2 regions of the Geobacillus sp. GHH01 genome follow, and region 1 is predicted to be linked to the other one. Evidence: predicted binding sites of a transcription regulator. Region 1 holds the regulator's gene; the other holds the start of a gene.

Region 1 (10,729 bases):
AAACCCTAAGTAGCCAAGCAACACCGTCAAAAAAATCGGCAACACCGTATTCAACACTTGAATGTGAAACGACTGCAACGGCATGACAACGAAAAACGCGATAATAAGACCGAAAATCAGCCCGAGACTGCCAAACAGCACGTCGGCGGCCGGCGCCTTCACGAGCGTTTCCTCCACCCAGCGAATCATGTCGACCACATAATCGACAAGCCAAAACGTCAACAAAAAGAAAACGACTGCCCCCAGCACCGCAAGCGTATAAGAATTATTGAGAAGCGGCATGCCGCTCACATTCATCAGCTTAAGCAAGTCAGGAAAAAACATGGCGCCTAACGTTCCGCCCACGGCGAGGAAAAATAATTGCACAATGCGTTTGACCATCAGCCCATCTTCACCTCCCTATTTAACATTATAAACAGTTTCCAATGTTTGAAACCAATTGGAAGACAATTTTTAATCGTTTTTGAACATTCGACATCTGCTTGTAACAATAGCGAAAAACGCCGGCCAAACGCCATAGTTGTTTCGGATCACCCTACTATTTTTTACGTACATCAGAGCGAAAAGGTTCAATCCTTTTAGGCTGTTTATGCCTCTGCTTAAACACTTAAGAATGAAGAGGCGATGAATTTTTGATCGCTCATATCCCCTTGGGCGCGAAGAACCGGGTTGCGCAGGTGAAAGAGCGATTAACACATTGTATGCTCAAGCGCCTCGGCCACATGCGAAACACCGATCACTTGCACACCTTTTGGCGGCTGCCAGCCAGCTAAATTGTTTTTTGGCACAATGATGCGGGAAAAGCCTAATTTTACCGCCTCCTGCACGCGCTGTTCGATGCGCGAGACGCGGCGCACCTCTCCAGTTAAGCCGACTTCGCCGATAATGACATCCGCCGGATTCGTCGGCCGATCGCGAAAGCTCGAGGCGATGCTGACAGCGACCGCCAAGTCAATTGCCGGCTCATCAAGCTTCACGCCGCCCGCCACTTTCAAATAAGCATCTTGGTTTTGCAACAGCAGCCCAACCCGCTTTTCGAGCACGGCCATCAAAAGCGACACACGGTTATGGTCAAGGCCGGTTGCCATCCGTCTCGGGTTGCCGAAGCTCGTCGGCGAGACGAGCGCCTGGATTTCCACGAGCACCGGCCGCGTCCCTTCCATCGCCGCCACGACCGTCGAGCCAGCCGCTCCGCGCGACCGTTCTTCTAAAAACACTTCTGATGGGTTTTCCACTTCCTTCAGCCCAATGTCGCGCATCTCAAAAATGCCGATTTCGTTCGTTGAGCCAAAACGGTTTTTCACCGCTCGCAAAATGCGATACGTATGGTGTCGCTCCCCTTCAAAATAGAGAACGGTGTCCACCATATGTTCGAGCAGGCGCGGCCCGGCGATCGCCCCTTCCTTCGTCACATGACCGACGATAAAAATGGCAATGCCTTTTGTTTTCGCCAGCTTCATCAGCTCGGCCGTGCATTCGCGCACTTGGGCGACGCTGCCCGGTGCAGAGGAAATATCGGTGCGATACACCGTCTGAATCGAATCAATGATGACACAAGCAGGTTGAACCGTTTCAACCGCTGCCACAATGTATTCCAAATCTGCTTCCGCCAACACGTACAGCCGATCGCACTCCGCACGAAGGCGTCCAGCGCGCAGCTTTACTTGTTTGACCGATTCCTCACCGGAGACATACAGCACTTGATGCCCAGCGGCGGCCAGCTGCGCCGATGTTTGCAAAAGCAACGTTGATTTGCCAATGCCAGGGTCGCCGCCGATCAAAACGAGCGAACCTTTGACGATTCCACCGCCCAACACGCGATCGAGCTCCGCGCTGTTCGTTTTCATGCGCGGCTCTTGCACCGCCTCCACGGCTGTAATCGGGACCGGTTTGGCCGAACCCGCCCGCTCCGAATGAAGAAATGCGCCGCGCACAGTCGGTTTCTCCTGCTCCATTTCCTCAACAAACGAATTCCATGTTTGGCATCCCGGACAGCGTCCAAGCCATTTGGCCGACTCATATCCACACTCTTGGCAAACGAACTTCGTTTTCTTCTTCGCCATCGATCTTAACCCTTTCTGTAACGTTTTCCAACGAAAAAAAGGCATGGGCAGGAAGCTGCCGCATGCCTTTTCTTCCCTCACACGACCGCCTGTTTCGACAATACGACAAACTCCCCGTCTTTGACATCCACGACGACTTTTTGCCCTTTGGCGATCGTGCCTTTTAACAATTCTTCGGACAAACGGTCTTCAACATGCTTTTGCAAGGCGCGGCGCAGCGGACGGGCACCGTATTCTGGATCGAACCCTTCGGCGGCGATTTTCTCAATGGCGGCCTCCGTCAGCTCAAGATCAATGTCTTGCTCTTTCAGCCGCTTCACGAGCGTATCGGCCATCAATCGGACGATTTGTTTCAGATGGTCTTTTTCGAGCGAATGGAAGACGATGATTTCGTCGATCCGGTTTAAAAACTCTGGACGGAATGCTTTTTTCAGCTCATCCATCACTTTGCTTTTCATATCTTTGTATTGCTGGTTCCCGTCTTGAATGTTGAAGCCAACGTACTTATTCCGTTTCAGCGCATCGGCGCCGACGTTGGATGTCATGATGATGATCGTGTTGCGGAAGTCGACCGTCCGCCCTTTCGAGTCAGTCAGCCGCCCATCTTCCAACACTTGCAGCAAAATATTGAACACGTCCGGATGCGCTTTTTCCATCTCATCTAACAGGACAACCGAATACGGCTTGCGGCGCACTTTTTCCGTCAGCTGGCCGCCTTCTTCATAACCGACATACCCCGGCGGCGACCCGATGAGCCGCGATGTCGAGTGTTTTTCCATATACTCGGACATATCGATGCGAATGAGGGCGTCTTCATCGCCAAACATCGCTTCTGCCAAGGCTCGGGCCAACTCCGTTTTCCCAACGCCGGTCGGACCAAGGAAAATGAACGAACCGATCGGGCGTTTCGGGTCTTTCAGGCCAGCACGGGCGCGGCGCACCGCTTTGGCGACCGCTTTGACCGCCTCGTCTTGGCCGACGACACGCGAATGCAAAATTTCTTCCAGCTTGAGCAGCCGCTCCGTTTCCGTCTCAGCGAGCTTCGATACTGGAATGCCGGTCCAACTCGAGACGACCGCGGCGATGTCTTCGACCGTCACTTCCAAATTTTCTTGGCCTTGTTTTTCTTTCCACGCACGTTTCGTTTCCTCCAGTTCTTCGCGCAGCCGCTGTTCCATATCGCGCAGCGATGCTGCTTTTTCAAATTCTTGGCTTTGCACGGCCGCGTCTTTTTCTTTCCGCACTTCCTCGAGCTTTTGTTCAAGTTCTTTCAATTTCGGCGGTGCGGTGAACGAACGAAGGCGCACTTTCGAGCAAGCCTCGTCGATCAAATCGATCGCCTTATCCGGCAAGAAACGGTCGGTAATGTAGCGGTCGGACAATTTGACGGCTTGCACGATCGCCTCGTCGGAAATCGAAACGCGGTGGTGCGCTTCATACCGATCGCGCAACCCTTTTAAAATTTGGATCGATTCTTCCACTGTCGGTTCATCAACGTAAATCGGCTGAAAGCGGCGTTCAAGCGCGGCGTCTTTTTCAATATATTTCCGGTATTCATCGAGCGTTGTCGCGCCGATGCATTGAAGCTCCCCGCGCGCCAACGCCGGTTTCAAGATGTTCGACGCGTCGATCGCTCCTTCTGCCCCACCGGCGCCAATTAATGTATGCAACTCATCGATGAACAAGATGATGTTGCCCGCTTGACGAATTTCATCCATCACTTTTTTCAGCCGGTCTTCAAATTCCCCCCGGTATTTCGTTCCGGCGACGACCGTCCCCATATCGAGCGTCATGACCCGCTTGTCGCGCAGCGTTTCCGGCACTTCGTTATTGACGATTTGTTGGGCTAACCCTTCAGCAATGGCCGTTTTCCCAACGCCCGGCTCGCCGATCAACACCGGATTATTTTTCGTCCGCCGGCTTAATACTTCAATGACGCGCTGAATTTCTTTACTGCGGCCGATGACCGGGTCCAGCCGTCCTTCGCGGGCAATCGCTGTCAAATCACGGGCGAGGCTGTCAAGCGTCGGAGTGCTCACATGCGACGCGCCGCCGCCATGGCCTGACATCGACTCATTGCTGCCGAGCAGCTGCAACACTTGCTGGCGCGCTTTGTTCAAGCTTACTCCCAAGTTGTTCAGCACGCGGGCGGCCACCCCTTCGCCTTCGCGGATCAACCCAAGCAAAATATGTTCTGTGCCGACGTATGAATGGCCGAGCTTCCGCGCTTCATCCATCGACAGCTCAATGACTTTTTTCGCCCGCGGTGTATAGTGGATCGTATGCGACACTTCACTGCCACGGCCGATGAGCGATTCGACTTCTTTTTGAATTTTATCTGGGCCGAGCCCAAGCGCCATGAGCGCCTTAGCCGCGATCCCCTCGCCCTCGCGGATGAGGCCGAGCAAAATATGTTCTGTGCCGATATTGTTATGGCCGAGGCGAATGGCTTCTTCCTGCGCCAGCGCCAGCACTTTTTGCGCCCGTTCCGTAAATCTGCCAAACATCATCGTTCATCACCCTCCATCTTTCTTCGTTCCTCCATCTTTAAACGCTCCCGGATCAGCGCCGCGCGGCGGACGTCCCGTTCTTCAGGGCGAAGCGCCCCGCCGGCATATTGCTGCAAAAATCCCGGCTGCGTCAAAATCATCAGCTCATTTAAAATGTTGCGCGAGATGTTCTTGATATATCCTAGATCAATCCCTAAGCGAACATCGGACAGACATTGCGCCGCTTCTTTCGATTCGATGACGCGGCAGTTGGCCAGTATGCCGTATGAACGGAACACCTTGTCTTCTAATTGTATGCCCAAAGTTTTCACTAATGCCTGACGAGCCGCTCTTTCTTGGGCGATCAGCTGCTGAACGATCGTATGCAAATCAGCAACAATGTCTTCCTCCGATTTCCCAAGCGTGATCTGGTTGGAAATTTGGAATATATTTCCCAACGCTTCACTCCCTTCACCGTATGTTCCACGGACAACAAGCCCAAGCTGGTTGATGGCAGGAATAATACGGTTAATTTGTTGCGTCAGCACAAGCGCCGGAAGATGCATCATCACCGAAGCCCGCAATCCCGTCCCGACATTGGTCGGGCAGCTCGTTAAATAACCAAGCCGCTCGTCAAAGGCATAGTTGACATACCCTTCAATCCAATCGTCCAATTCGCTCGCCGCCTCGAGAGCCTCAGCAAGCTGCAACCCCGGGAATAGGCATTGGATGCGGATATGATCCTCCTCGTTGATCATGATGCTGATTTCTTCATTTTCCGAAAGCAGACAAGCGCCAAACGGCGAATCCTCAGCCAGATGCGGACTAATTAAGTGTTTTTCTACCAATACCCGTTTTTCAATCGGCTGAAGCTCCGACATTTTCAACAACTCGAAGCGGCCTGCCCCTCCGTAAGAACGATGGGCGAACGTCCGTTCAAACAACGCGACGATTTGCATCGCTTCTTCACTGCTAAACAGCGTTGGAAAACGAAAGTCAACGATGTTGCGCGCCAGTCGGATGCGACTGCTTAAGACGATGTCCGAATCCGGCCCCTCTTGGCTCATCCACGCGCTGACCGCCGTATTGAAAAACTTCTCGAACGACATACCGCTTACATATCCCCCTCTCCGCGTCGACGCAGTTCATCCTCCAACGAGCGGATTTGGTCGCGCACCTCGGCCGCCCGCTCGAATTCCTCACGAGCGACGAGCTCCTGAAGCTTTTGTTTCAACATAGCAAGTTGCTTGCGCAAATGGAGAACGCCGCCTTTTCGCTTCGGAATTTTTCCTGAATGAGCGGTATTGCCGCTATGGAGCCGTTTCAAAATCGGCGGCAAGTAGCGTGCAAACGTCCGGTAGCAGTTAGCGCAGCCGAACCGCCCGATTTGTGTGAATTGATGGTATGTCATTTGGCACGTCTCACATTGAAGTACATCCGGGTTCGGAAACGCGTTCGCCGTCATCTCTTTCATCGGCGCTTGAAAGTTAAGAAGCCCCGCCAACAAGTTGTTGAGTGAAAAATCATCATTGCCGTAGAACGTAAACATATGGCCATGCTCTCTGGCGCATTGCTCGCAAAGATGGAACTCCGTTTTCTCTCCGTTTACAATTTTTGTAAAGTGCATCGTGGCCGGCCGCTGCTTGCATTCTTGGCAAATCAATGCCTCCCCCTCCCCCTATTTGTATTTCAGCGACGTCAGCATCGCTTTTAACATGCGGGCCCGCAGTTCGTCCCGCTCGGGCAAATCGATATATAAAACAGAACGATCCATAGCGCTTAACATAATTTTCGCTTCCCGCTCCGAAATTACCTTTTCTTCAACGAGACGTTTTACCACATCTTCAGCATTCGATTGGCTGATGCGGTGGCCGACAAGCTCGAGCAGCTGGTCAATAAGCTGTGCTTCACTCTTTGTCTTCACTTTCATAATGCGGATATACCCACCGCCACCGCGCTTGCTTTCGACGATGTACCCTCTTTCAAGGGTAAACCTCGTATTGATGACATAGTTGATCTGCGACGGAACACATTGGAATTTATTAGCGATTTCGCTTCGTTTAATTTCAACGATATCTTGGTCGCTCATATTGAGCACTTGCTTTAAATATTGCTCAATGATGTCGGAAATGTTCGGCACTCTACCTACCACCTTCCTTACAACCAAGCTGCCTGGCGATGGGCCGTCCGCTGACAAGGACACCCCACTGCCTATTCGTTGACTTTGACTATATTTGACCTTACTCTTACTATACAATGTATTACGGAAAATTTCAAGAGTGACCAAAGAAGGAAAACTAACTATAGAATATCCGTTTTTCTGGACAATAAAACGTCAAGCAGCCGAATAAATGAAAAAGCACGCCTTTTCTTCCAAGGAAAGAAAAGACGTGCTTTCCATTTTGCCTAGCAGCGACCTACTCTTGCAGGGGCGCTGGCCCCAACTACCATCGGCGCTGGAGGGCTTAACTTCCGTGTTCGGGATGGGAACGGGTGTTTCCCCTCCGCCATAGCCACTAGGCAACAATGGACAAGTCTTATTATAAGGAAAGTTGACCTGTTGTCAAGACTTTTTCATTCCCTCAAAACTAGATAACCGTGCTCAGGAAGAAGCCGCTCGCCTGCGCTTTTCGCATTGTCCAGCTCCGGCTCGCCGCCGCTCGGGGTCAAATAACCTTCGCCTTCGGGATGTGAACATCCCTGCAGGCGAAGAACATTTGCCCGTCGCGGCGACCCGCTCGCCTGCGCTTTTCACTGTCTAGTTCCGGCCGCCATCGGCTCGCGACGCTTCGGTCCTGCTGCGGCGGCGACAGCCTCCTCGCAGGCCCTCCAGCGCACCTCGCCGATAAGCGGGCGGCCTCCACTTTTCTTGCTGTCCAGTTCCAGCGCCTAGCTCTCTTCTGCCAAATAACCTTCCCCCTCGGGGTGCAAGCACCCCTGCGGGTGAAGAACATTTGGCTTCGAGAGCTAATCGCGGCGCTTCCACTTTTCTAGGTTAAGCCCTCGATCGATTAGTATCCGTCAGCTCCACGTGTCGCCACGCTTCCACCTCGGACCTATCGACCTCGTCATCTTCGAGGGATCTTACCCGCTTTGCGCGGTGGGAAATCTCATCTTGAGGGGGGCTTCACGCTTAGATGCTTTCAGCGCTTATCCCGTCCGCACATAGCTACCCAGCGGTGCCCCTGGCGGGACAACTGGTACACCAGCGGTGCGTCCATCCCGGTCCTCTCGTACTAAGGACAGCTCCTCTCAAATTTCCTCCGCCCGCGACGGATAGGGACCGAACTGTCTCACGACGTTCTGAACCCAGCTCGCGTACCGCTTTAATGGGCGAACAGCCCAACCCTTGGGACCGACTACAGCCCCAGGATGCGATGAGCCGACATCGAGGTGCCAAACCTCCCCGTCGATGTGGACTCTTGGGGGAGATCAGCCTGTTATCCCCGGGGTAGCTTTTATCCGTTGAGCGATGGCCCTTCCATGCGGAACCACCGGATCACTAAGCCCGACTTTCGTCCCTGCTCGACCTGTCCGTCTCGCAGTCAAGCTCCCTTGTGCCTTTGCACTCTCCGAATGATTTCCAACCATTCTGAGGGAACCTTTGGGCGCCTCCGTTACCTTTTGGGAGGCGACCGCCCCAGTCAAACTGCCCACCTGACACTGTCTCCCACCCCGCTAAGGGGTGCGGGTTAGAATTTCAATACCGCCAGGGTGGTATCCCACCGCCGCCTCCACCGAAGCTGGCGCTCCGGCTTCCCAGGCTCCCACCTATCCTGTACAAGCGATACCAAAATTCCATATCAGGCTGCAGTAAAGCTCCACGGGGTCTTTCCGTCCTGTCGCGGGTAACCTGCATCTTCACAGGTAGTATAATTTCACCGGGTCTCTCGTTGAGACAGCGCCCAAGTCGTTACACCTTTCGTGCGGGTCGGAACTTACCCGACAAGGAATTTCGCTACCTTAGGACCGTTATAGTTACGGCCGCCGTTTACTGGGGCTTCGGTTCGCACCTTCGCTTCCGCTAAGCGCTCCCCTTAACCTTCCAGCACCGGGCAGGTGTCAGCCCCTATACGTCGCCTTTCGGCTTCGCAGAGACCTGTGTTTTTGATAAACAGTCGCTTGGGCCTTTTCACTGCGGCTCTTCAGGGCTCTTCACCCCAAAGAGCACCCCTTCTCCCGAAGTTACGGGGTCATTTTGCCGAGTTCCTTAACGAGAGTTCTCCCGCGCGCCTTAGGATTCTCTCCTCGCCTACCTGTGTCGGTTTGCGGTACGGGCACCTCTTCCCTCGCTAGAGGCTTTTCTTGGCAGTGTGAAATCGGGGACTTCCGGATCACTCCGTCGCCGTCACCGCTTGGCCTTATGATCCGCGGATTTGCCTGCGGATCAGCCTCACGGCTTGGACAGGCTCTTCCAGCCGCCTGCTCGCCCTATCCTCCTGCGTCCCCCCATCGCTCAAACGGGAAGAAGGTGGTACAGGAATCTCAACCTGTTGTCCATCACCTACGCCTTTCGGCCTCGGCTTAGGTCCCGACTAACCCTGAGCGGACGAACCTTCCTCAGGAACCCTTAGGCTTTCGGCGCAGAGGATTCTCACCTCTGTTTTCGCTACTCATACCGGCATTCTCACTTCTAAGCGCTCCACCAGTCCTTCCGGTCTGGCTTCTCTGCCCTTAGAACGCTCCCCTACCGATGACCAACGGTCATCCCGCAGCTTCGGCGGCACGTTTAGCCCCGGTACATTTTCGGCGCAGAGTCACTCGACCAGTGAGCTATTACGCACTCTTTAAATGGTGGCTGCTTCTAAGCCAACATCCTGGTTGTCTCGGCAACTCCACATCCTTTTCCACTGAACGTGCACTTCGGGGCCTTAGCTGGCGGTCTGGGCTGTTCCCCTCTCGACCACGGATCTTATCACTCGCAGTCTGACTCCCGGGCATAAGTCGTTGGCATTCGGAGTTTGACTGGGTTCGGTAACCCGGTTTGGGCCCCTAGCCCAATCAGTGCTCTACCTCCAAGACTCCTAAACCCGAGGCTAGCCCTAAAGCTATTTCGGGGAGAACCAGCTATCTCCAAGTTCGATTGGCATTTCACCCCTACCCACACCTCATCCCCGCACTTTTCAACGTGCGTGGGTTCGGGCCTCCAGCCGGTGTTACCCGGCCTTCACCCTGGACATGGGTAGATCACCTGGTTTCGGGTCGACGACGACGTACTCACACGCCCTGTTCAGACTCGCTTTCGCTGCGGCTCCGCCTCTCCGGCTTAACCTCGCACGCCATCGTCACTCGCCGGTTCATTCTACAAAAGGCACGCCATCACCCATCAACGGGCTCTGACTACTTGTAGGCACACGGTTTCAGGTTCTCTTTCACTCCCCTCCCGGGGTGCTTTTCACCTTTCCCTCACGGTACTGGTGCACTATCGGTCACTAGGGAGTATTTAGCCTTGGGAGATGGTCCTCCCTGCTTCCGACGGGATTCCTCGTGTCCCGCCGTACTCAGGATCCGCTCGGGAGGGAACGAAGTTTCGACTACAGGGCTCTCACCTTCTCTGGCCGGCCGTTCCAGACCGGTTCGTCTACCCCGTTCCTTTCTTACTCCCATCGTGAGCGGTCCTACAACCCCAAGAGGACACGCCTCTTGGTTTGGGCTGTTCCCGTTTCGCTCGCCGCTACTCAGGGAATCGCGTTTGCTTTCTTCTCCTCCGGGTACTAAGATGTTTCAGTTCCCCGGGTGTGCCCTCCATGCCCTATGGATTCAGGCATGGATACTGCCCCATTACGGACAGTGGGTTCCCCCATTCGGACATCTCCGGATCAACGCTTGCTTACAGCTCCCCGAAGCGTTTCGGCGTTTGCCCCGTCCTTCATCGGCTCCTAGTGCCAAGGCATCCACCGTGCGCCCTTTCTAGCTTAACCTATTGCGCTCTCGGCTTCTTCCTTTGCTTTATCGGTTATCTAGTTTTCAAGGAACGAGACTGCTTCTTGAATTTGCTTCTCTGCAGTCTTGCATCGAGGAATCCTGCTTCCTCGAATCTGCTAGAAGACGCAGATGCAAAGTAGCTCCTTTGAATTCGCTTCTTTGCAGCTTTGCGCCGAGGAATCCAGCTTCCTTGAACCTGCTGGAAGACGAAGGCGCAAAGTAGCTCCTTTGAATTCGCTTCTTCGCTGGTTT
Region 2 (10,729 bases), 630 kb from region 1:
TTTTTGCTCGTGCAAATGGCAACGTACGTCATGGGCTCGATGCAAGGGATCGGCTATAACTTCGCAACCGGTGCTTTGCTTGGCGTCATCGTGACGATCTTAGTCTTCGTGATTGCAGCCCTGATTCCGGACGAGCCGGCCGGGGATCACCATCATTGATCATTCGCTTCATAAGACAACGCCTTGGGGTGAAAGTCCCAAGGCGTTGTTTTTTGTCATCTTTAACCGAGAATCCTCCCACTTCAACACCTATATATAGATGCAATTTGAAGCTTTAACATTTGTAGCTTTTACCGAGCATTTGATCGACTGTCGGGCGACCGAACAACGCCGCTTTCAGACCCATGTATGGGTTATGGGTCTGTGAAGCGGGTGGTTGTTCGGTCTTCCGTCACGCCTTGGCGTGACGGAGGCAAGCCTGTGGCTTGCCTTCGACAGTCGAAAAATGGACAAGCGACTTTTCCATCAAGGATATGTTAAACTTTTTCGTTGCATCTATATAGGTGTCAATGGAGGAGCATTCCATCCCTATTGATCTAGACTTGTGTTTTCCGTCCATGCTCAAACAATGCGACCAACCCGGCAGACAGGAAGCACGTCTCTCCGCGTCGGCGGCGCCCCCTTCAGCTCGTTTGCGCCGACGGACGAATGACGATCTGCCCGTTGTCAACATCGACCGTGACGGTGCTGTAATCTTTCACCCGCCCAGCGATCAGCTCTTTCGCAAGCGGCGTTTCGATTTGCTTTTGCATAAACCGTTTGAGCGGGCGGGCGCCGTATACTGGGTCGAAGCCCGCTTCGGCGATGTATTGCTTCGCCGCTTCGGTCAGCACGAGTTCGATATGCCGATCGGCCAAACGGGCCGACAGCTCGCGGGCGAACTTTTCGACGATGCCTTTCACTTCATTCATCGACAATGGTTTAAACAAGACGATATCGTCGATCCGGTTTAAAAATTCTGGGCGGAAATGGGCGCGCAGTTGGTCAAACACTTGTTTGCGCGTTTCTTCATCGATGTCGCCCTGTTTGTTTTCCAACAACAGCGGCGATCCGATGTTCGATGTCATAATGACGACCGTGTTTTTAAAGTCGACCGTCCGCCCTTGCGAATCGGTGAGCCGTCCGTCATCCAGCAGCTGCAGCAGGATGTTGAACACGTCCGGATGAGCTTTTTCGATTTCATCGAACAACAGAACGGAATACGGCTTGCGCCGCACTGCCTCGGTCAGCTGGCCGCCTTCCTCATAGCCGACATAGCCAGGCGGCGCTCCGATCAAGCGGGAGACGGCGTGTTTTTCCATATACTCGGACATGTCAAGACGGATGAGCTGCTCCTCGCTGTCAAACAGCGCCTCGGCGAGCGCTTTGGCCAGCTCCGTTTTGCCGACGCCGGTCGGTCCGAGGAACAAAAACGATCCGATCGGGCGGTTCGGGTCTTTCATGCCGGCCCGCGCCCGCAAGACGGCGTCAGCGACAAGCTCGACCGCTTCGTCTTGACCGATGACCCGTCTATGCAGCAATTCATGAAGGCGAAGCAGCTTTTCTCTCTCTCCCTCGACGAGGCGGGTGAGCGGAATGCCCGTCCAGCGTGACACGATTTCGGCAATCTCTTCTTCCGTCACTTCCTCGCGCAGCAATTTCCCTTCACTTTGCTCACTGATTTCTTGCTCGAGCTGTTTGAGTTGCTTTTCCAACTGCGGAATGCGGCCATGGCGAAGCTCCGCCGCCTTGTTTAAATCATACTCGTTTTCCGCCTCTTCCAGTTCGCGTTTTGCCCGCTCGAGCGCCTCGCGCAAACGGCGGACGCGGTCAAGCGCCTCTTTTTCTTTTTGCCATTGCGCTTTCATGGCGTTCGCCTTTTCACGCAAATCGGCAAGTTCTTTTTGCAATGCCGCAAGCCGCTCGCGGCTCGCTTCGTCCGTTTCTTTGCTTAAGGCCGCCTCTTCAATTTCAAGCTGCATGACGCGGCGCATCACTTCGTCCAGCTCCGACGGCATCGATTCCATTTCCGTCCGGATCGTCGCGCACGCTTCATCGACCAAATCGATCGCTTTGTCAGGCAAAAAGCGGTCAGAGATGTAACGGTCGGACAAAACGGCGGCCGCGACGAGCGCGCGATCGTGGATTTTCACTCCATGGTGCACTTCATACCGTTCTTTCAATCCGCGCAAAATCGAAATCGTGTCCTCGACACTCGGCTCTTGGACAAGCACTTGTTGGAAGCGGCGCTCGAGCGCCGGGTCTTTTTCGATGTATTGCCGGTACTCATCAAGCGTCGTCGCCCCGATGCAGCGCAACTCGCCGCGGGCAAGCATCGGCTTGAGCATATTGCCGGCGTCAATCGCCCCTTCCGCTCTGCCGGCGCCGACGATTGTATGCAGTTCGTCAATAAATAAAATGATGCGGCCGTCGCTTTTTTTGATTTCATTGAGCACCGCTTTCAGCCGTTCTTCAAATTCACCGCGAAACTTTGCTCCGGCGACGAGCGCGCTCATATCAAGAGCGAAAATCGTTTTGTCTTTCAGCCCTTCCGGGACGTCTTTGCGCACGATGCGTTGAGCGAGCCCTTCGACAATAGCGGTCTTCCCGACGCCCGGCTCGCCGATCAACACCGGGTTGTTTTTCGTCTTCCGCGACAAAATGCGGATGATGCGGCGAATTTCGCTGTCGCGGCCGATGACCGGGTCGATTTTTCCCGCCTTCGCCTCGGCGACAAGATCGCGCCCGTATTTGGCCAACGCTTCATAGGTTGCTTCCGGATGTGGACTCGTCACGCGTTGATTCCCCCTTACCTTTCTCACGGCTTCTACCAGTGCTTCCTCTGTCAAGCCAAACGATGCCAGTTGCCGGGCAACCGGCTCGGCGCCATGAGACAGCGCGAGCAGCACATGTTCGACCGATATGTACTCATCTTGCATTCGTTTCGCTTCGTTTTCCGCCTCCTCAAGCAGCCGCGCTAAGGCGGGCGCAACATACAGCTGCCCGTCCGCCCCATGCACTTCAGGCTTTTGGCGAAGCCGGTCTTGCAGCCAGCGGATCGCCTGAGCGCGGTCGGCGCCGCAAAGGGCAAACAGCCGCGGCGCCAAGCCGCCTTCTTGTTCGAGCAGCGCAATCAGGAGATGCTCGACATCAAGCTGTTGATGATGTCGTTCTTTGGCGAGCGACTGCGCCGCCATCAGCGCCTCTTGCAGTTTTTCCGTCAAACGGCTTGCGTCCATGCCGTTCCCTCCATTTGACCTTCTTTGACCATAAATCATTATAGCCGATCGCGAAGCACACGGCAAATCAAAAGCCACTCCATACTTGGAATGGCTTTTGTTGTACTTCACGGTTTGCGCAAATACGTCCAATGTCGATTATGGTTCGACGTTTCCGGGAACGTATCGCCGGCTTTCAGTTTCAGCTTTTTCGGGTGTTTTACATTGTCGCCCGTTTCGCCGATTTCAATGTACACGCCGTTGTTCGGCGCTTTATCCCCTGGTTTGAAATGGCGCGGTTGGCCCATTTGTTTCATCCCCCTTGCTTCGATTGCATTTGTTAGCATTCCCGGTTTTGCCGCTGTTCATAAGAAGGGAAATGATGGGGCCGCCGCACACGGAGCGTCAAGCCGTTCACAATAAAAACGTTTCTTCCTCATGGAAATCCTTTTCTTTGCAAAAAAAGAAAAAAGGAACTCCCGAAACGGGAATTCCTTTTTCCTATAGGATCGACACTAAAATCGCTTTTTGGGCATGAAGCCGGTTGCCGGCCTGCTCAAATACGACCGAGTTCGGGCCGTCCATGACGCCGGCCGTCACTTCTTCGCCGCGATGGGCCGGCAGGCAATGCAAAAAGAGGTAATCCGGCTTCGCCGCTTTGACGAGCTCTTCATTCACTTGGTACGGCTGGAACACGTTAAGCCGCTCGGCGCTTTCGCTTTCTTGGCCCATGCTCGTCCAGACATCCGTATAAATGGCATCCGCCCCCGCCACCGCTACAAGCGGGTCGTGCGTCACCACAACGGTTGCCCCGGTTTTCTCGCCGATCTGGCGCGCTGCCTCGACATATTCTGCCTTCGGCTCATAGCCTGGCGGACAGGCGATGGCGACATTCATGCCAACTTTCGCCGCGGCCACAAGCAAGGCGTTGGCGACGTTGTTGCCGTCGCCGACATAGGCGAGCTTGACGCCTTGGAACGTTTTTTTCGCCTCGTAAATCGTCAGCAAATCCGCCAGCGCCTGGCAGGGATGATCGTCGTCCGTCAAGCCGTTGATGACCGGAACGGACGCATACTCGGCCAATTCCTCGACTTTTTGATGGGCAAACGTCCGAATCATAATGACATCGACGTATTGCGACAAGACGCGCGCGGTATCCGCAATCGTTTCACCGCGGCCAAGCTGCAAATCGTTGCCGTTTAAATACATCGCCTGGCCGCCAAGCTGGATCATGCCGACTTCAAACGACACGCGCGTGCGCGTTGAGGGCTTTTCAAAAATCATCGCCATTGTTTTGCCGGAAAGCGGCGTATACGATACACCGGCTTTTTGTTTCGCTTTTAAATCGGCTGCTAGCGCCAACAAGTCCAAAATTTCTTCTGTCGAGAAATCAAGAAGCGTTAAAAAGTCTCTCCCTTTTAATGACATCACTGCATTCATGCGATCACCGCCTGTTCTGCCTGTTTTTTCTTTTCCAACCAGCCATGGATCGGCTGCACGTCAAGATGATCGACATCGAGCGCCTGCAAGAAGAGCTTCAATGTCTCACGTTCCGTGAAGACGAGCAATTGTCGGGACAACGCAGTCATTCGTTTGTTTGCCTCGTCTTCCTCTTTGCCCAAGTTGATCACCGCGAGCGCCGTGTCGCGCTTCACCCAATCGGCAAACGGGACATCTGGCACGATCACAAGCTGTTTCGCTTCGATTTCCGCGGCCAGCGTCTCATCGATGCCGCCAATCACATACATTTCATTGGCGTTTGCTTTCTTTCGCAAGTACGCGTAAAACGCTTTGTACGCCGCTTCTTCCTTCGTCGCTGCGATGCTGATGCCTTCACCGGTCGATTTCATCTCCGGTCCAACCATCGGGTCAACCCCCGGCAGCTTATGGCTCGAAAAGACCGGATACTTTAACACGGCGTACGGCATGACCGCCAATCCGCGAGCTTTTTCGTCAACGATGTCGACGAGTGATTTCCCAAGCAATAACTTTGTCGCAATTTGCGCCAATGGCACGCCGGTCGTTTTGCTGACGATCGGCACCGTCCGGCTCGCGCGCGGGTTCACTTCAAGGACGTATACATTGCCGTCCGCAATGACGTATTGAATGTTCATGATTCCTTTAAAGCCAAGTTTTTTCGCAATCCGGCCCGCATAGTCGATGATTTTCGCTTTTTCTTCGTCTGTGAGCGTCTGCGCCGGCAGCCAAGCATAGCTGTCGCCGGAGTGGACGCCGGCTTTTTCGACATGTTCAATGATGACCGGCAGCACGATGTCTATTCCATCCGTCACAATGTCCGCTTCCGCTTCTTTCCCATCCAAGTACGCGTCAATTAAAATCGGATACGTTAACTCGCCTTGCTCCACCAATGCCGCAAGCTGGACTTCATCGCGGACGATGAACATGCCGCGGCCGCCGATGACATACGACGGGCGAAGCAGCACCGGATAGCCGATTTCGGCCGCTTTGGCGGCGAGCTCCTCAGCGTCGTTCGCCATTAGGCCAGGCACGTGCGGAATGTCAAGCTCTTCAAGCAACTGATAAAAGCGGTCGCGGTCTTCGAGCTGGTCGATCATATCATAGGTGACGCCAAGCAGCGGCACACCGGCTTCTTCAAGACCTTTGACCAAATTGATCGCCGTCTGTCCGCCAAACTGAACGATGACATGCTTGATTTGTTCCGCTTCAATGACATCGAGGACGCTCTCTAACGTAAGCGGCTCAAAGTACAGGCGGTCGGCGACGGCAAAGTCGGTGCTCACGGTTTCCGGATTGTTGTTGATCATCACCGTTTCATAGCCTTCTTTTTGCAAGGCGAACACGCTATGAACGGAGCTGTAGTCAAACTCAATGCCTTGGCCGATGCGAATAGGTCCGGCTCCAATGATCAGCACTTTCTCCTTGCCGCTCGCTTTCTTCCGCTCGTCTTCGCCGAAATAGGTCGAGTAGTAATAATCCGTTTCCGAATGAAATTCGGCCGCGCACGTGTCGACCATTTTGTATGACGGCACGATGCCAAGTTCCTTCCGCTTGTTGCGCACCTCAAGCTCCGTCACGCCCCACGTTTCGGCCAAAAAGGCGTCGCTTGCCCCTTTTTCTTTCAAGAAGCGCAACGTCGGCTCATCGATCGTATCAATCGTGGTGGCTGCCGCTTGTTTTTCGAGCGCCACGAGCCGTTCGAACGAAGCAAGGAAAAAGCGGTCGATTTTCGTCCATTCGTGAATCGCTTCGACCGCCACCCCGCGGCGGAGCAGTTCCAAAATCGCGAAAAAGCGGCGGTCGTCTTTGTCGACAAGCAGCTGTTTCAGCTCGTCATCCGTTTTCGCCGAAAGCTCTGGCAAAAACAGTCCGTTGTTTTTGCCTTCGAGCGACTGCACCGCTTTTTGGAACGCCCGCTCCATATTGCGGTCGATCGCCATCACTTCCCCGGTCGCTTTCATTTGCGTACCGAGCTTCCGGTCCGCGTGCGGGAACTTGTCAAACGGCAAGCGCGGGAACTTGACGACGACGTAGTCCAAGGCCGGCTCGAAGCTGGCGTACGTCGTTTTCGTCACCGGATTGACGAGTTCCGCGAGCGTATAGCCGACCGCCAGCTTCGCCGCAATGCGGGCGATCGGGTAGCCGGTCGCTTTGGACGCGAGCGCTGACGAGCGGCTGACGCGCGGGTTGACTTCGATTAAGTAATATTGTTTGCTGTTCGGATCAAGGGCGAACTGAATGTTGCAGCCGCCGATGATCCCTAAGGCGGAAATAATTTTCACTGCTGAAGAACGAAGCATTTGGTACTCCTCATCGGTCAACGTCTGCGACGGTGCGACGACGATCGAATCGCCCGTATGGATGCCGACTGGATCGACATTTTCCATATTGCAAACCGTGATGCACGTATTCGACTGGTCGCGCATCACTTCGTATTCAATTTCTTTAAACCCGGCGACGCTCCGTTCGATCAAACATTGGCGGATCGGGCTTTCGGCGAGCCCTTTCTCCACGATCGCGAGAAACTGCTCCATGTTCTCGGCAATGCCGCCGCCCGTCCCGCCGAGCGTATACGCGGGACGAATAATGATCGGAAAACCGATTTGTTCGGCAAACGCGACCGCTTCCTCAACGCTTGTGACAATTTCGCTTTCCGGCACCGGTTCGCCAAGCTCATGCATTAACGCGCGGAACGCTTCGCGGTCTTCCCCGCGCTTGATCGCTTCAATCGGTGTTCCGAGCAGTCTCACCCCATACTTTTCAAGCACGCCGGCTTCATGCAGCTGAAACGCCAAGTTGAGCCCTGTCTGGCCGCCGAACGTGGCGAGCAGCCCGTCCGGGCGTTCTTTGGCAATAATCGCTTCGACCGCATCGACGGTGAGCGGTTCAAAATACACGGCATCGGCATGAACTTCATCGGTCATGATCGTCGCCGGATTGTTGTTCACTAAAATGACGCGATATCCTTCTTCCTTTAAGGCAATGCACGCTTGTGTGCCGGAATAATCAAACTCGGCGGCCTGGCCGATGACAATCGGCCCCGACCCGATCAGGAGAATCGACTGAAGCGAAGAATCTTTAGGCATACACGTTCTCTCCCTTGAACACGGTTTGCAAAAATTCGTCGAAAATATAGCCGGTATCTTGCGGCCCCGGATGCGCCTCCGGGTGATATTGCACCGACAAAATCGGTTTATGGCGATGGACGATGCCTTCGATCGAGCCGTCGTTGACGTTGATGAAGCGGATGTCAAACGGCTTGCCCGCCAAGCTTTCCTCTTTGACGACGTAACTATGATTTTGCGATGTCATCATTACTTTTTGCTTCCCGGCGTCCCACACCGGCTGATTGGCGCCGCGGTGCCCGAAGCGGAGTTTTTCCGTATCCGCCCCGTACGCTAAGGCGACAAGCTGATGGCCAAGGCAAATCGCAAGCGTCGGATACCGGTCGATAAGCTGACGGATAGCGGGAAGCTGATGGCTTAACTGTTTCGGATCGCCTGGGCCGTTCGAGAGGACAAGCCCGTCCGGTTTCAGCGCGTCAATCGCTTCCGGCGCCGTATCATGCGGCACGACCGTCACCCGGCAGCCGCGTGCAAGGAGCGACTGCAAAATCGACTTTTTATAGCCGAAATCGATGAGCACCAAATGCGGCCCGGCTTCGCCGTATGTTTCGATCGTTTTCGTTGACACCGCGCGCACTGGAAACGCCGCTTCCTCATCCGCAACTGCTGGAATGGGCGACAAACTTAATTCCGCCATCATCGTCCCAGCGGTGCGGATTTCTTTCACAAGGGCGCGCGTGTCCACGTGCGCAAGAAGCGGAATGTTCCAATGCTGCAAGTATTCTGCCAAGCTGTATTTCGCCCCATAATGAAATCCTGTGCTGCTCGCTTCGTAGACGACGACCGCTTCGACGTGCGGCCGCTTGCTTTCAAAATCGTCTTCATTAATGCCATAATTGCCGATCAGCGGGTACGTAAAAACGATGATTTGGTTTTTATACGACGGGTCGGTCAACACTTCTTGATAACCGGTCATGCCGGTGAAAAAAACGATCTCCCCGCTCACCTTTTCTTCAAGCGGAGCGGCAAGCTCGCCGCTGAACGTTTTTCCGCTCGCCACATGCAAGTACGCTTTCATTGGCGCCACCTCATCGTTTGAGTTTTTATAACCGTTTAAGAATTTTTATGCATGAACAGGAATAAAAATTAAGCCGTCGGCCGTCCGTTTACAAGACGGCTGAGGCGTTGGCGTTGTTCAACACGTTTGTTAAAATGTCCACCGCTTCATCGATTTCCGCTTTCGTCACGACAAGCGGCGGCAGCAGGCGGATCACCTTCGGCCCCGCCGAGAGGACAAGCAAGCCGTTTTCATGAATCAATGGCAACAGCGGTGCGACGTCCGTTTGGCACTCGACCCCGACAAGCAGCCCGAGCCCGCGCACGTCCTTGACGATGTCAAGCGGGGCGAGCGCCTCGTTTAACCGTCCGAGCAAGTAGCTCCCCTTTTCTTGCACCTCTTGCAAAAACGCCGGATCGAACACCACTTCTAACGTCGCCTTGGCAGCGGCCATCGCGATCGGGTTGCCGCCAAACGTCGACCCGTGCACGCCAGGCCCAAACGACTCTTTCAAAAACGCTTTGCCGATCATCGCACCAACCGGAATGCCGCTTCCAAGTCCTTTCGCCACGGTGATGATGTCGGGCTCCACGCCGAAATGCTGGTAAGCAAACGGCTTTCCGGTCCGGCCGATGCCGGTTTGCACTTCGTCGATGATCAGGAGCGCCCCGTACTGTTGACACAGCTCCGACGCTATTTGCAAAAACGCCGGATCCACCGGGCGGACCCCCCCTTCCCCTTGGACGACCTCAAGCATCACCGCGGCCACTTCTTCGTTCATTGCCTGCTTGAGAGCGTCGACATCATTCAGCGGCAAGTGAATGAATTCCGGAAGCAGCGGACCAAAACCGCTATGCACTTTCTCCTGCCCGGTCGCGGCCATGGTCGCGAACGTCCGGCCGTGAAACGACTGGCGGAACGTAATGACTTTGTGTCTCCCGGTATGTTTGCGCGCCAGCTTCAGCGCCGCCTCGTTCGCTTCCGCCCCGCTGTTGCAGAAAAAAACATAATCGCCGGCGCTGTGGGCGACAAGCAAGGAGGCGACCTCTTCTTGAATCGGGATCGTAAACAAGTTCGAGACGTGCCAATATTGATTCAGCTGTTGTTCAATGCCCTTTTGGACATGCGGATGGCGATGGCCGAGATTGCAGACGGCAATGCCGGAAACAAAATCGAGATATTGTTTTCCGTTTACATCGGTCACAACCGTCCCTTCCGCGGCTTGGACGGCGATCTTCCAACGGTTGTATGTCGGAAACAGCGCGCTCATAAATATACCCCCACTTCTTTGCGAATCGTTGTGCCGTGCCATGTTCCGTTCTGGTAAAACGTCGTTTTGCCGCTGACGATCATCACCTCGGGCAGCGCATCGGACAGGGCGGACAGCGCCGCTTTCACTTTCGGAATCATCCCGCCCGTGATGACGCCGTCTTCGATCAGTCGTTCAATCGTTTCCGCCGTCGCCTCAGCCACGAGCGCGCCGTCTCGCAAAATTCCGGGCACGTTCGTCACAAACGCGAGCTGGCTGGCGCCAATGGCGGCCGCGACCGCCCCAGCCGCCGTGTCGGCGTTAATGTTGTATGTTTGCCCGTTTTGGTCGATGCCAAGCGGCGAAACGACCGGAATGTAGCCCGCCTCAAGCAGCGTGCGCAAAAGACGGGAGCGAACCGTTTTCACACGGCCGACATAGCCAAGTTTAGCAACGTCAATCGGTTCCGCTTCGAGCAGCCCCCCGTCCACGCCGGAAACGCCGACCGCCGGCAAGCCGTTCTGCCTGAGCACCGCCACAAGCTGTTTGTTCACTTTGCCGGAGAGCACCATCTCCACAACCGCGAGCACGTCTTTCGTCGTCTTCCGCAAGCCGTTGACAAACTCGCTCGGCACCGCCAGTTTTTTCAACATTTGCCCGATTTCCGGCCCGCCGCCGTGGA

Evidence for each region. The regulator CtsR, encoded in region 1, represses protease genes until heat stress. The targets are predictions, from matches to a motif close to ATGGTCAATAAAGGTCAAACA.
Region 2: a site for CtsR is predicted at 3,230-3,250, ahead of clpB (ATP-dependent chaperone ClpB). Genes of this name have one in related genera too.

Annotation. Positions count from the first base shown of each region.
Region 1 is NC_020210.1:92,830-103,558, reverse strand. Features, by position in the region: gene GHH_RS00535 (PIN/TRAM domain-containing protein) at 1-381, opposite strand, end outside; gene radA (DNA repair protein RadA) at 690-2,063, opposite strand; gene clpC (ATP-dependent protease ATP-binding subunit ClpC) at 2,141-4,573, opposite strand; gene GHH_RS00520 (protein arginine kinase) at 4,570-5,661, opposite strand; gene GHH_RS00515 (UvrB/UvrC motif-containing protein) at 5,667-6,215, opposite strand; gene ctsR (transcriptional regulator CtsR) at 6,231-6,692, opposite strand; rRNA gene rrf (5S ribosomal RNA) at 6,957-7,073, opposite strand; rRNA gene GHH_RS00500 (23S ribosomal RNA) at 7,544-10,473, opposite strand.
Region 2 is NC_020210.1:718,113-728,841, reverse strand. Features, by position in the region: gene GHH_RS03695 (YjzD family protein) at 1-159, shown strand, start outside; gene clpB (ATP-dependent chaperone ClpB) at 624-3,218, opposite strand; gene GHH_RS03685 (YjzC family protein) at 3,326-3,505, opposite strand; gene argF (ornithine carbamoyltransferase) at 3,699-4,637, opposite strand; gene GHH_RS03675 (carbamoyl phosphate synthase large subunit) at 4,634-7,762, opposite strand; gene GHH_RS03670 (carbamoyl phosphate synthase small subunit) at 7,755-8,819, opposite strand; gene GHH_RS03665 (acetylornithine transaminase) at 8,908-10,068, opposite strand; gene argB (acetylglutamate kinase) at 10,065-10,729, opposite strand, start outside.